DNA from 2 places in the Paenibacillus sp. GCM10027628 genome. Region 1 is predicted to be linked to the other one. Evidence: riboswitches for the same ligand, from Rfam matches in the RefSeq annotation. Region 1 holds a riboswitch; the other holds the start of a gene.
What was found. A riboswitch is a leader RNA that binds a small molecule or an ion and turns the genes downstream of it on or off. The one in region 1 is predicted to bind cobalamin.
Positions count from the first base shown of each region.

Region 2: linked by a shared signal. The riboswitch ahead of ACFQZT_RS25205 (ABC transporter substrate-binding protein) and the one ahead of nrdI (class Ib ribonucleoside-diphosphate reductase assembly flavoprotein NrdI) in region 1 are both predicted to bind cobalamin.

Region 1 is NZ_JBHTHA010000001.1:265,443-273,118, forward strand. It holds gene nrdE (class 1b ribonucleoside-diphosphate reductase subunit alpha) at 1-1,035, opposite strand, end outside; gene nrdI (class Ib ribonucleoside-diphosphate reductase assembly flavoprotein NrdI) at 1,022-1,381, opposite strand; cobalamin riboswitch at 1,574-1,782, opposite strand; gene serC (3-phosphoserine/phosphohydroxythreonine transaminase) at 2,905-3,993, opposite strand; gene thpR (RNA 2',3'-cyclic phosphodiesterase) at 4,138-4,782, shown strand; gene ACFQZT_RS01225 (NUDIX hydrolase) at 4,779-5,399, opposite strand; gene mug (G/U mismatch-specific DNA glycosylase) at 5,396-5,926, opposite strand; gene ACFQZT_RS01235 (GNAT family N-acetyltransferase) at 6,049-6,942, shown strand; gene ACFQZT_RS01240 (DUF1501 domain-containing protein) at 6,988-7,676, opposite strand, start outside.
Region 2 is NZ_JBHTHA010000037.1:81,606-89,281, reverse strand. It holds gene cobS (adenosylcobinamide-GDP ribazoletransferase) at 1-188, opposite strand, end outside; gene cbiB (adenosylcobinamide-phosphate synthase CbiB) at 164-1,165, opposite strand; gene cobU (bifunctional adenosylcobinamide kinase/adenosylcobinamide-phosphate guanylyltransferase) at 1,207-1,773, opposite strand; gene cobT (nicotinate-nucleotide--dimethylbenzimidazole phosphoribosyltransferase) at 1,803-2,852, opposite strand; gene ACFQZT_RS25215 (ABC transporter ATP-binding protein) at 2,875-3,651, opposite strand; gene ACFQZT_RS25210 (FecCD family ABC transporter permease) at 3,657-4,694, opposite strand; gene ACFQZT_RS25205 (ABC transporter substrate-binding protein) at 4,695-5,714, opposite strand; cobalamin riboswitch at 5,862-6,043, opposite strand; gene ACFQZT_RS25200 (hypothetical protein) at 6,324-6,860, opposite strand; gene ACFQZT_RS25195 (aspartyl-phosphate phosphatase Spo0E family protein) at 6,903-7,169, opposite strand; gene ACFQZT_RS25190 (aminotransferase class I/II-fold pyridoxal phosphate-dependent enzyme) at 7,237-7,676, opposite strand, start outside.

The DNA.
Region 1 (7,676 bases):
CAGCTGAGTTGTCGCAATTTTGACCAGCATGTCGCGCGCGCTCATGACGACCTTTTTCTTCACACGCGGATTAGCCAGCAGTTCTTCATACATTTCATCTAAATCCATGTCGTCCATGTGCTTGCCGTAAGCTTGATACACCGTATATGGCGCAAAAACATGCAGCGGTTTGTTCTCTTCCGCCAACTTATAGAATTTATTAGGTACGATGAGACCGATCGACAGTGTCTTCAGGCGAGACTTCTCGTCGGCGTTGATCTTTTTGCTGTCCAGGAACTCCATAACGTCCCAGCCGAAAATGTTGTAGTACGCTGCTCCAGAGCCTTTACGCTGGCCCATTTGGTCCGCATAGGAGAAAGCATCCTCCATCAGCTTGAGCACCGGCATAATCCCTTTAGCCGCATGTTCGACGCCTTTGATCGTTTCTCCGCGACCGCGAAGCTTAGATAAATTGACCGCTACCCCGCCACCGATTTTGGAGAGCTGCATGCAAGTCGCAAGCACATAGTTGATCGAGTTAAGTGAATCGTCCATCTCCAGCAGGAAACAGGAAACCATTTCGCCTCGGCGGCTTTTGCCTGCGTTCAAGAACGTCGGCGTCGCCGGCTGAAGGCGTTGTTCCATCATAGATATAGCTAATGCACGTGCAGTATGTACATCACCGCGTCCCAAATACAACGCAACGATTGCAACCCGATCCGGGTAATGTTCCAGATACACCGACTTATCGTCGCTGCGCAGCGCATAGTCCGTATAAAATTTGGATGCCGCCATGTAAGAAGCAAATTCGAACGAAGACTCGTGCGCAACTCGATAGATCTCTTCAACTTCCGACTCTGTGTAGTTCTTATATACGTCCTCATAGTAGTTATGATCGATCATATAACGAACTTTGGAAGAGGTATCGGGAAAAGTGAGACTATTGCGATGAACTTCCTCCATAAATACTTGAACGGCTTCCTTATCTTTCTCCAGTTGGAAAAAACCGTCCGCTCCGCGTTGCATTAATAGGTTATTAAGCTCAATGTGCCGCAATTGCATTTACCCCCTGTACAAAGCGTTCTACGTCATTTTTGGTTCCGGATAGTTCGAATTTCGTTAACACTGGTACATCATATAAAGCTGAAATGGTATCCGCGCTCTTGGCGAAACCGTCTCCCCAGTTGCGATTGCCGCTGGCTGCTACACCGATCAAATTGGGGTGATTTTCTTCTAAGAAGGAAGCAACCTTCGGTGGAATTTGACCAAAACCGGTTGTATATGTCACAAGCACAAAAGGCTCGTCCATCTTCATCGCTTCCTCGATTTGAACCGCCGGCATTTGCAGTTTGGCGATAAATCTGCGAACATTTCCCGTCTTTGAATCGTAAGCAATCAGCATAGGGACTCGTCTCCTTTTACAACTCTATCTAAACGTTCATTCGTTGTGAAACTCTTATGTAAACATCTGTGACATACGCAAATAAAAATGACGCACTCGGACGGATAAGGGCCGAATACGCCACAGAAAGACATGCGAAAATAAACGCTTGTCGCGCAAGTGGGAATCAGACACCTTCCTATCTGCCGTAGGGGTGTGTCACAAGAAAAGGCAGGTCTCCTGGCTCGGATTTTTAGCTATATGCTCGCCTTCGCCGTCTATCATTTCGACAAAACCAGCGATTATTCGAACAAAAGCTTTTCCTTACAGTGGCGGGACCGCGCCGGCTTTGCACCGTACTTTCCCTATTAGGTCACCACGTTCCTTTGAAACGTGACAACACCTTTTCATAACGATATGTAGTTGATAGATTCAAATTTATATCAAGATATAGTGTTTGTCAATGAGGAAAAAGGTCTATTCCCACACCAAAAATACCAAAACCCAGCAAGGTCGCGGGCTGAAAGCACTTCACAAATTCGAAATTTTTTTTGGCTGAAAATTCGCTTTTGTCGAATGTTGCAAATGTACAGAACGGCAATAAGACATCGAGCAAAATCATGCTTGAAGTGCTGATTTTACACTTATACAAGCAAGAAAACAACCCAATTCTGATTCCAATTGCATCCAATTGTCCAAGTAAAAGTTCATGTCAGATTTTGCTTCATGGCAAAGTGTAAAGCACATGGTCTTCATGGGTGGTTTAAGGAAATCTTGAATAAAGATCAGGGATTGAGACCTGGGGAGAAAAACTGAGGGATTGCAGAACAGAGAGTAGGTGCAGTGCTGTGCTGTGGCTGAGTGCAGTGCGGAGGCTGGGACTAGAATAGACACTGAGAGCAGTTGATAGAGAACAGAAAGTGAGCAGCACACTGAGAGCAGTTGATAGAGTGCAGTAGTTAGTTTGCAGTATACAGAGAACAGTAGATAGAGGGCAGTAAATAGAGGGCAGTAAATAGAGGGCAGTAGTTAGGGGGCAGTAGTTAGGGGGCAGCTGTTAGGGGGCAGCTGTTAGGGGGCAGCTGTTAGGGGGCAGCTGTTAGGGGGCAGCAGTTAAGGGGCAGCAGTTAAGGGGCAGCAGTTAGGGGCAGCTGTTAGGGGGCAGCTGTTAGGGGGCAGCTGTTAGGGGGCAGCTGTTAGGGGGCAGCGAGTATATAGAGAACAAGGGTCGTTATTAGAGCACTGGTTTGACGCTATAATTTTGAAAGCGCAATAAAATAGGGCTCCAACGAACAAAAGTCTGTAATTAGAGCACCTTGTTCGTAATTTATGGTAAGTTGTTCTCTAATCGATCCAAAGCTGGAAATCCTCATACTTTTAGCGTCATTAGAGTCTTTATTTACGAACGAGGGTCGTTATTGAAGAAGTCAGTGTTCAGGGATTCATAAATGTTCGGTTCATATTGAGTTACCTAATTGATAATAAAAGCTATCCACGACCACCAGGTGGAGTCATGAATAGCTTAGGTTAAGAAGTTGATCCGATTATCCGTTGCGTTTTTGGAAATCGATCATGAAATCAGCAAGTGCTTTACAAGAAGCGTAAGGAACTGCGTTGTAGGTGGAAGCTCTCAAGCCGCCAACACTGCGGTGCCCTTTCAAACCAACGAAGCCGTTTTGCTCAGTTTCCTTGATAAATTTCTTCTCCAGCTCTTCATCAGCCAGACGGAATGTGATGTTCATGGTCGAACGGCTGCCTTTATCGACAGGGCCACGGTAGAAGCCACCGCTTTGGTCGATCGCGTTATAGATCAGGCTAGTTTTCTCGCGGTTATTTTTCTCCACAGCGGTAAGTCCGCCTTGCTCTTGAATCCATTTCAGCACCAGGTTCACCATATAAATGGAATACACAGGTGGCGTATTGTAGAGGGAGTTATTTTTGCTGTGAATTTCGTAGCGCAGCATCGTAGGGATCGTTTTGGGCAAATCTTGAAGCATGTCCTCTTTCACGATCACGACAGTCACACCGGAAGGACCGAGGTTCTTCTGCGCCCCTGCGTAGATCATGCCAAACTTCGATACGTCAACCGGGCGGCTCAAAATGTCACTGGACATATCCGCAATCAACGGAACGTTGCCTGTGTCCGGGTAGCTTTGGAACTGCGCGCCTTCGATCGTCTCGTTGGATGTCACATGAAGATATGCGGAATCCGGGTGAATGTTGATTTCACTCAGGTCAGGGATTTTCATGAATTTTTGTTCTTTGGAGCTTGCAGCAATCGATACTTCGCCAAATAAGCCGGCTTCCTGCACCGCTTTTTCCGCCCATGCGCCAGTAAGCACGTAACTGCCTACTTTGCCCGGTTTCAGGAAGTTCATTGGAATCATAGCGAATTGCGTGCTGGCTCCGCCTTGCAAAAACTGAACTTGATAACCGTCCGGGATGCCGAAAATTTGCTTCAGCAATTGCTGTGTCTCATTATGTACTTGCTCATATTCCGCGCTGCGGTGAGAGATTTCCATAATCGACATACCGATTCCTTTAAATTCGACAATCTCTTCCTGCGCTTTTTGCAGCACTTCGAGCGGAAGCGCTGCAGGCCCTGCATTAAAATTGTAGGCCCGATTTCCCATGAATGACCACACCTTTGCTTTTTGTATTATGGCTATGATAGCAAGATTCTCCCCTTGCATCAAGTAGAACCTCAGTTGGTAATGCTAGGAGAAGAATTGACCAAAGGATGAAATTAACTTGTCGAATAAAGGAGTCTGATTCCTGTGTCTTCCTCACATTTTGCATTAACCTCAACATCAACTTCAACTTCAACGTCTTCAGCCGACTCTGCAGCTTATCGGCTGTTCGTCGGCATTCAACTCCCGCAAGAAGCCAAGCGGGAGCTGGACATATGGAAAGGCAGCCTCCAAGAGAAGCTGCCTTTCAGCAAGTGGACGCATCCACAGGACGTCCACATCACACTGCAGTTCCTCGGCGACACGACCGCCGAGGTTGCCGATGCGCTGGCGCCCGATCTGCGCCAGCTGGCCGCGGCGGCGACGCCGCTCGCCCTGCGCGCCGAGGGCCTCGGCGTGTTCGGCCCTCCGGCGGCGCCGTCGATCCTGTGGGCGGGCGTCGCCGGCGACACCGCCGCGCTCGCGCAGCTGCAGCGCGCTACCGAAGCCGCCTGCGCCCGCCACGGCTTCCCGGCCGAGGCTCGCGCCTACCGGCCGCACATCACGCTGGCCCGCCGCTACCGCGCAGCGGCGGGACCGTTCCAGCGCGCCGCGCTCGCGGCCGGCGTGCCAGCCGGCGGCTGGCCCGCGTGGCAGGTAGAGGACATCGTCCTCTACCGCAGCCACTTGGGCCGGTCGCCGGCCTACGAGCCGCTAGGCGTGTTCCCCCTGGGGGGACACGCGCGCGGCTAGTCGAGCAGCACCTGCGAAGCGGTGCTGCGGGCAAGCGCGAACATCCGCCGAAGCTGGTCGGCGGTGTTCCGCTCAAGCGAGAGCGGCGGCAGCTCGCTCTCGCTAAAGAACCCTACGCCGTTCGTTTCCAGACCGGCGTCCAGCGCCTCCCCGCCTACCAGCTCGCACAAGATAAAAATCTTGTACACGTGGTTAGGCGACGGCGGATGAGCATGGCGCTTCTTGTCCAGAACCGCCAATAACCGAACCGGCCGGACATCGTAGCCGGCCTCCTCCTTGGTCTCCTTGACGGCGACCTCGGAGGGGGAGAGGCCGATATCCGCCCAGCCACCTGGCAAAGACCAAGCGCCGTCCGCACGCTCCCTCACAAGCAGCATCTGGTCTTCGTGAAGCACGACGGCGCGAATATCCACTTTTGGCGTCGCATAGCCGCTTTCACCCGCAAAGAGCTCCCTCACTTTATCCACGGGCGTCTCGGTGAAATAGCTCATCATCTCCACGCTAATGCTGCGCAGCGCCTCGTAACGCTCCAAATCGTACCCGTCTTTGCCATACTCCAGCCCAGCCTGGCTGATCGCTTGAATTTGTTTGGCCCAATCCAGCCATGGAATGTTCATGTCGTGCTCCTCTCCGCTTGGCTATATGCCAGCATCCCGCTAAAGATTTCTACCATCTCTTCCAGCTTCATGCGCACCAGGCCGCTCGATGAAGGACATACATATTCGATGACCCCCGTTACAACGGGTACAGGCTGAACCCCCCAAGCCATCCCACGTTTACCGCTGTACTGCTCATAAACACCCTTACCGACGAAACAAACAACCTTTGGTCGATAAGTTTCGATTTTATCTTTAAGCACCGCTCTTCCCTCCCGGTACTCCTCGGTTGTGATCTCCGCTGCCGTTAATGTGGGCCGAGCGACTATATTCGTAAAACCATACCCCAACTCCAGTAAATCTCCATCTTCCTGAGGCTTATACAAACGTGGCGTTAAGCCGGCTTGATGTAAAATCCGATAAAACCGATTGTTTGGATTCGCATAATGATGACCGGTTTCTCCGGAACGAATGCTCGGATTATAACCAACAAATAGAATGCGGAGATTCTTTTTCAAATGATCGGATATCGGTTTAACGGGTTCCATTGAATCCACTCCTCGCGATGAACAGCCGTTTTCTCTTTTCAATATATTACCATTAATAACGCCGTCGTGCTAAACTAGTAGAGGAATTCTTAACTTACTAGAATGAAGGGCGTGAACAACCTTTGATTTCATTCCGTACTTTTAGCGATCTTTCTTTAAAGGATGCCGTCTCACTCTGGAACAAGGGCTTCGAGCAATATATTGTCCCCGTTACCCTAACTGTAGACTCCTTTGTGCAGCGGACCGCGAATGAGGGCATATCGCTTGACCTCTCCGTTATTGCCTACGATGGGGATACGCCTGTCGGCTTTGTGGCTAACGGATTTCGAACGTACCACGGCCAAAAAAAGGCCTGGAACGGTGGCACAGGCATCATTCCAGATTATCGCGGTAGGGGAATCGGCAAGCTTCTCATTGAGCAGTCGCTGCGTTTATACCGAGAACAAGCGGTTCATGTAGCTGTGTTAGAAGCGATTTCTCAAAATGAACGTGCTATTCGGCTCTATGAAAAAATGGGTTATCAGATTAAAGATACATTGTTTATTATGCAAAATACGGAAGCACTGCCTGCCGGATCTTTCAGTTCGTCTTCCTCCGGTCACCTACCTACCTATACATTGAAAAAAGCTTCCCCCGCCGAACTCGCCTTCATCCCTATGTATCGCGGAGACCGGGCTTGGCAAACTCAATGGGAAAGCCTGCGCAGTGGAGAACTGCTGCTCGCCATCGATTCAAACACAGGAAATGTAATCGGTTACTCCTTATATAGAAGGAATTATAATGAACAAGGCGAATTGACCGCCATTGTGCTCTTTCAATGCGAAGTATCACCTGGCTCCAGCAACGAAGCCGAGATCGTAAACTCCATGCTACACGAAGTATTCGCTCCTCATCAAGGTGCATGCAAAAGAATGACAATGAATCTATCCAGTTCCTGTTACATGGTCGTTGACGCACTGCTTCGCGCCGGCTTTACCGGGCAAATGGAACAGGTCTATATGGTTCACCAACTATGAGATAAACCACACTTAAAAAGCCGAGGATTTCTCCACGGCTTTTTCTCATATAAATGTAAGCTTTTCATACGATTTACCCAAAACCCCGTTCGCATCGCCTTGTAACCATTTATCAATAATCGTGCCGTATACCGAACGAAAATCAACTTCATACTTTAAATCTCCATTGTCTAAAGTCGTCAAGCTCGGGTACGCGCCATACAATCCGCCTTTAACCTTGCCGCCTAGAACGAACATCGGAGCCGCTGTTCCGTGATCGGTTCCGCCGCTTCCATTCTCCCTAACTCTTCTTCCGAACTCAGAAAACATCATGACGACTACGCGGTCCTGCAATCCTTGAGACTCCATGTCCTTATAAAATGCAGTCAATCCCTCATCGAGCTGCTTAAGCACTCTGGTATGCTGATCCTTCTCATCGGCATGATCGTCAAATCCGCCTAGCTGCACATTAAACACTCGTGTTCCTGATTTACCCGCTAGCAGCTTGGAAACGGTCTGTAAGTCCCTCGCAAAACTCGAGTTCGGATATTCGATCGTATTCTTATAACTGAAGGATAGCGCTTGAATCGCTTCCACGCTCTGATAAGCATCGCGACCTCGCTGCGCGGTGACCCGCAATTGCTCCAATTGACCTTGAGCGCCGTACATATCTTGAAATGCTTTCATGATCCGGTTCTTCTCGGGCATCGCTGTTTTCGGATCAATCAGATGATAAGAGTCGAGTGACTGAATCA
Region 2 (7,676 bases), on a different contig from region 1:
AGCCCTTCGCCTGCCAAAAGAAGTAAACAGCCAATGACCAGTCCTACAAAAGGGTAAAAAACGACGCTCCTGCGGAACACTTGATCCGTATATTCAATTTGCACGGAAATCGGTAATCTCGTTAAAAATTGAAAGGCTGCTATGCATCCATGCAGCCATTCTACTAGAACCATACGAGCAGTACGCATAGCAGTCCTCCCATTACTACGAAGCTTACGCCGTACAGCATCCGTACGGCGAGAACAATATCCCGCTGCGTCCGCTCCCGCAGCGGCCACCCCAGGCGGGAGCGCTCGCTAGCCGCGCCCCCGTAGACGTTCAGCCCGCCAAGCTCAATCCCGAGCGCTCCGGCTACCGCCGATTCGGGAATTCCGCTGTTCGGGCTGGGGTGCAGGTGCGCGAAGCGGCGGATCGCTGCCGCTGACCGCTTTGCCGAGAGCCCCGGCTGCAGCAGGGCGACGAAGACAAGCAGGAGGCCGGTCAGCCGGGCCGGGATCCAGTTCATGGCGTCGTCCCAGCGGGCCGACGCCCAGCCGAAATGACGGTACCGGTCATTTCGGTAGCCGACCATCGAATCCAGCGTATTCGATGCCCGATAGAACATCGCGAGCGGGGCGCCGCCCAGCAGCGCATAAAACAGCGGCGAGATGACCGCGTCCACGATGTTCTCCGCCACGGTTTCCACCACAGCTCGCGTTAGTTCCTCCTCGCCGAGATGATCCGTGTCTCTGCCTACGATATAGCCCGTATATTTGCGGGCATCAACTAGATTGCCGCTGCGCAGCGGGGTATAGACGAGATAAGCGGCATCTTTTAGTCCTTTGACCGCGATCGTTGTGGAAATCAACCACGTGGAGACGATGTATCCCAGCCACTCGTGAATCGAGCGCGCAACGAGAACAAGCACCAGTACGACGCCAAAACTAAGCAACACTGTAGAGAGCATGAGTAGGGCGCCTTTCGCCTTCAGCTTAACAGCGCTTTCCTTGCGAGCCTGCTCTCCCTGCTTGCCGTCATCATTGCGCAGTTTTCGCTCCACCCAGCGAATCCATCGACCGATGAAAATGACTGGGTGCGTCGGCCATTTTGGATCGCCCACGATCCAATCTATGAATATAGCCGCCGCCGTCATGGCGACGATTTCCTGCCAAGTATACAACCACATTACGTATCACCGTTCCGTGCTTACCGCTAGAGTTCAAAAGACTACTCCAAGCGATAGGCCCTGCTTTTTAACTCTATCGGAATCCCCGCAGTTACGAGGAATACTTGATCACAGATCTCGGCCAACCGCTGATTCATCCGTCCGGCCAAATCCCGAAAGCTCCGTCCCAGCGGATACTCGGGAACGATACCGCTCCCGACCTCGTTGGTGACGAGCACCAAACGTCCACTGTAGGCGGACACCGCTTCTGCGAGCCCGTCCACCTGCTTCGTCACGAGAGCGGCGGCATCCGGATCTCCTTCATAGCGGAGCAGCCAGTTAGAGAGCCAAAGCGTCAAACAGTCGACCAGAACCGCAGCTTGCGCGCTGCCGCCTGTCTTCTGCAGCTGGAGCAGAAGCTCCCTCAGCGCATAAGGCTCCTCCCAGGTATCCCAGGGATACCCCGAGGCGAGCCGCTGCTGCTGATGCAACCCGACCCGCTCCCTCATTTCCTCATCATAGATGTGGGAGGTCGCGATATAAATGCCGCTCTCGCTGCTGCGCATCGCGAGCTTCTCAGCCCAAGAGCTCTTGCCGCTTCGCGCGCCGCCCGTTACCAAGACCGCCATAGCTCATCCAGCCTCCTTCGCTTGCTGCGTTACCCACGCGACACGCCTGCGCTGTCGAATGTCGCCATTTCCTTCATGATCTTGCCTGCGGCATCGATCAGGTTAAAGCAAAGCACCGCGCCTGTGCCTTCCCCCAGACGCATATCCATTTGCAGCATCGCGCCGAGGCCGACCGCTTCGAGCAGTTTGCCGTGCCCCTGCTCGTGCGACAAGTGCGAGGCGAGCATGTAGGACGCGCTTAGCGGGGCTAACCGGCTCGCCACTAGCGCAGCCGCCGACGAGATGAAGCCGTCGACGACGACAGGGCAGCGGTTCTTCGCTGCGCCGAGAATCACCCCGACGAGTCCGGCGATCTCAAGTCCGCCGACCTTCGCTAACACATCAAGAGCGTCTTCCGCGTTCGGTTGATTGACCTCCAACGCTTTTTTGACAACCGCTTGCTTATGCAGCCAGCGCGCATCGTCGATGCCCGTTCCCCGGCCTACGGCAATACCGGCGTCTATCCCGGTCAGCGCGCACAAAATAGCTGCGCTCGCCGTTGTATTGCCGATGCCCATATCCCCCGTGGCGAAAAGGCTGTAGCCTTTACTTACGTAGTCATCGACCACTTCTACACCCTCAAGAATGGCCTGCAGGGCCTCTTCACGAGTCATTGCCGCTTCGCGCGCCATGTTGCGTGTGCCTTTCCTCACCTTGCGGGCAACGAGAGCCGGATGCTCCAGATCCGCGTTCACTCCGATGTCCACGCAGACGACGTCCGCTCCGGCATGCCTTGCTAAAACATTGACGGCAGCACCGCCGTTCAAGAAATTCATCACCATTTGCGGTGTAACTTCTGCCGGAAATGCACTGACGCCCTCCTCGCAAACGCCATGATCGCCAGCCATAACGATGACCGCCTTTTTCTCAAATTCCGGCATCACTTCACCCGTAATCCCTGCAACCTGGCGTGCGATATCTTCCAATTTCCCCAAGCTTCCCGGAGGTTTGGTCAGTTGATCCAAATGCTTACTCGCCAGATCGGCGAACTCTTGATGAATAGGTTTAATGCTTTCAACAATCTGTTCCAAATGACTCATGATCTTGTCCCCCGTCAATTGACTATTTTCCCGGCTGTAATAAAATCTGAGGTGCATGACCCACCGGATGCTGCAAAACAATCGGTTCCGTTCCGTACACCTCTGCGATCAACTCGCTGGTAATGATTTCCTTAGGCGTCCCCATCGCTGCAAGCTTGCCCTGATGAACAACCATCAGCCGGCTGCAATACTGAGCTGCCAAATTTAAATCATGAAGGACAGCGACTACGGTCAATTGAGACGCGCGCTGCCACTCCTTAATGTAATCCATCATCTGAACCTGATAGCCGATATCGAGAAATGTTGTCGGCTCATCCAGCATTAGCAGACGCGGCTGTTGAGCCATGACCTTGCCTAGAGCAACTCTCTGTCGTTCACCGCCGCTTAACAGCTCGATGGTTCGATTAACCATAGGCTCCAAATCCAGTTTATCGATGATGCTTGCGATCAGTGATTCGGCATTTTCCGAATCTTCGCCAAGCCAGTTTTGAAACGGATACCGTCCCATCTCCACAACCTCTTTGACCGTAAACCCGACGGGCGGCAGCGCATCCTGCTGAAGGACGGCCAACCATCGCGCCAACTCTTTGCGAGAGTACGACGAGACTAGCTGCCCCTCAAGTCGAACTTCCCCTTCAGTAACAGCATCGATACCCGATAGTAAACGAAGCAGCGTTGACTTCCCGCTTCCGTTAGGCCCAATTATCCCAAAGAACTCCCCGTGTCCCACCTCAAAGCTGATATTCTCCAGCACCTGCTGTCCTCTGAAACTACGGGAAAGCTGCTTAACTTCAATCATTCTGATCAACCTCTTAACGTTTTCTTATCCTTATGAAGTAAGTAAGCAAAAAATGGAGCACCCAGGAAAGCGGTGATCACCCCAAGCGGAATTTCCGTCGGACTGAGCAGCGTTCTGGCCAGCGTATCGGCCCAAAGCACATATATGCCTCCGCCGATCGCGGAAAGCGGCAAAATTAAACGATAATCCGGACCAACCAGCAGTCTTACCAGATGCGGTACGATCAATCCCACAAAGCCGATGACTCCCGCTACAGACACGGCCGCTGCCGTAATAAAAGTAGCTACGATAAGCACGACGAGCTTCGTTCTTTCCACATGGACGCCGAGATGAGCGGCCTGACGCTCGCCAAGAGCTAATAAATTTAACGGTCTGGCATAGCTGATGAGCACCGCAAACCCGACTAGCAAATAGGGAGACATTGTCAGTGCATAGGACCAGCCTCGCATGGCTAAACTGCCCATTAACCAAAATACAATTTCATTGATAACTTGATTGGAAATAGACACCATGAATGAGACGATCGCTCCTAAGAACGCCTGCATAACCACGCCGGATAAAATCAGCGTCTCCATCTTCAGTTTCCCATCGATCTGCGCCAGTCTGAGAACCAGCAATAAGGAGATCAGCCCGGTTCCGAACGCTACAATGGGAATAGACCAACCGCCGAACCAAGCATATTGCAGGCCAAAGTAAATAAGGAAAGCGGCCCCCACGGAAGCTCCCGATGATACGCCCAGCGTATATGGATCAGCAAGCGGGTTGCGTAGTACTCCTTGAAACGCCGCTCCTGCAACGGAGAGCGCAGCTCCTACCAGAACCCCCAGTAAGACGCGAGGAAGTCGTACTTTCAAAATAATCTGCTCCGAAGATTGCGGCCAGTTCGCATCGACATACCCTCTGAGCCCAGGGAGGTGCTTACCGAGAATGCCGGCGATCTGGAGTAGCGGAAGTCGCGCCGTTCCAAGCGATAAGCTGATCAGAATAGAAAGAAGAAGGAGTATGACCCCTACTCCTCCCCACAGCATTAATTTTCTTTTCATTTATTTCACCAGTTCGGGATAAATGCCTTTCGCCATTTCCAGCAGTCCATCGGTCATTCTTGGACCCGGGCGGCTGAGCAGGTTTTGGTCGACACCAATCACTTTTTTGTTTTTAACAGCATCGATTTGATCCCACCCGCTGCGTCCGCGGATAATTTCATCCAATGGTTTCTTCGTCTTGTCATCAACAAACCCTTGGGCATAAAGAATCACGTTTGGGTTCTGCCCAATAATTTTCTCTTCGCTGATTTGTTGCCAGCCTTTCGTGTCACCGGCAACATTAACGCCTCCAGCAAGCCCGATCAGCTCATCCATAAACTCGCCGCTGCCGACGGTCCAACCGGGGCTGAACTCGATGTACACCTTTTTCTTCTGCTCAGGCTTCACGTCTTTCACCGCATCAACGACCTTCTGACGATCCGCTTTCATTTTGGCTATAACCTTATCCGCTTGTTCTTGATGATCGGTGATCAGGCCAAACGTTTGGATATCCGCTATGGCATCATCCAGTGTCTTGGGTTCCACTTTGAACACATTAAGGTTCATCGCACGAAGCTTTTCCACCGTATCTGCTTTCATCGAAACACCCGTAAACACCACACCAGCATTGGCAGCAATAAGCGCTTCTTGGTTCGGCTTCGTAATCCCGCCCATCTTCGGCTTGGATTTTGCCGCATCGGGATAATCGTCGAAGTCGGAAACACCCACGATTTTATCATCCAACCCTAGTGCAAATAACCCCTCTGTTTCAGCAGGCGAGACCGATACGATACGTTCAGGTGCTTTTTCAAACGTGAATTCTTTGCCTGTCGCATCCTTAAGTTTCAACGGATACTGCGTCTTTTTGGCGGCTGCTGCAGGCGAAGATGTCGCCGCAGGAGCTTTCGTGCCTCCTGATCCTATCTTCGCCGGTTCGGAAATCTCCGGCTGTGCCTCTTTTTTTCCGCAAGCCGCAAGGCTTACCGCTGTTGCCAACGCTGTGCTTAGCAAAAGCGCTTGTTTCCATCTTTTATTAGTCATCATCCTGTTGATCCCTCTCTTTGTTTAAATCTATCCGCCAACAAAAAATCCCCTTCATTCCTAAGGAACAAAGGGGACGATAAATCGCGGTATGCGGCGACAAACAGTCGCCTCCTGATTTAACGCGATCCTTTTCCTCGAAGGATGTCGTGAGCGGCACCATGGGCAGGTCTCCTGACTTACGGGCATCATCTTCCTCGCCTTCCCATTCTGCACAAAGCAGGACAGTGGCATGTCGAGGACATTTCCCGAATTACAGTGGCGGGACCGTGCCGGATTTACACCGGCTTCCCTATTAAGCTGCAAACTCTCATTATAACGGTTGTTTAAAAAGTCCACTTTGATAACGAAGCTTTTCACGAAGGTTATTCGACATCGAATCTTGAACGAAACCGGGAAGTCCGGTACTCACGTAGAAAATCTCTACGCTCCGTTCCTCCTTCTCCGGATTTCGTCCAACCTTCTCGGTTCTGAAAGCGGACTTTTTTAAACTCTCATTAATTTATTAATTATGAGCTTGCCAGCACCTATGGCTGCATGTTATGGCTAACTAGTAATCTCTTTGTCGATTATAGATGAGATTCATCTATAGTACAAGGTAAGAAGCTGCTACTTTTCAGCGATGATTTTGAGCACTTGTTTCGCTTCGTTAATTTTTTCGGCATTTTGCGGGATGAACGCGACGAGCCCTTTGCCGTCAAATCCTTGCGCTTTCATCCATTTGTTGTCTGCCAGCGGAATTCCGTAAAGATGCTTTTCTGCAGGCTTGCCTTCTTCTCCGATGGCGATAACACCATTCGGGTAATCTTCGGGTTTGATCGCATCATCTAATGATACAAAACCGGCCTGCTTCGTTAAAGCGTTAAATTGTTCTTCCGGCAAGACAAAAATTCCATTTTCTCCTGCAGCTAGCTCAACAATCATTTTCTCCATCGAAAAAATAGGGGAAGTAACGAGCTTCACCGTCGGCGTTTCTCCAACTTTGGATTTAAGTGCGGCTTCCAGCTTGGCCCCCATTTCGGAAGGAAATCCATTCGGCCCCATAACAAAGATAGAAACGTCAGGCTTCAGACCGCCACAGCCGACCAGCATAACCATAAGCGCGATCATTGTCATAAGCAACAGTTTAACTTTCAAGGCTTTCATGTTGGATTTTGTCCCTCCGTATGACATGAGAAAAGTCGGCTTTCACCGACTTTTCTTCCCTTTATTCATATATTCATTTATTTTATGATCAAGTACTGTGCTAAGCTCAACAACAGAATCAGAGGTCATTGCTCTTCCGTCTACAACCATCTGTTCCAGCATTCGTCTTAGCGAATGAATTTCTTCTTCCAAGGAAGTAAGGGAGTTGGATTTCTTAGCATGCTTGAATAACCAGCGCTGTTCGGAATCATTTTCGCGAATATGCAAATGCTTGCGGTACGTAGATAGTTGATATTCCATAAAAGCCATGCTTATCCCTCCTTACTTCCAGAATACCAGTTTTTGAGCCCAATGAAAATATATTTTTACTTCTTTTTTACAATTTTTTGAGAAAATTTCCGATTCGTTCTAGTGCTTCATTCAATTGCGAGACACTATAGGCATAGGAACAGCGTAAGAAACCTTCTCCGCCTAATCCGAACACATCCCCAGGTACGGCCGCGACCTTCGCTTCATATAGCAGTCGCTGAGCAAATTCTTCGGATGTCATGCCCGTAGCGACAATACTTGGGAACGCATAGAAAGCGCCTTGCGGCTCATGACATTCGAGTCCGGCTTCACGAAATCCTTTGACGACCAGACGACGTCTTTGATTGTAGGACTCTATCATTCGGTCCTTTTCTTCCAGACCGTTCTTCAGCGCTTCGTGAGCCGCAACCTGACCCATAACAGGTGCGCACATTACGGTATATTGATGGATTTTAGTCATGGCCGAGATCAGCTCCTGATGACCGCATGCATAACCGATACGCCAAC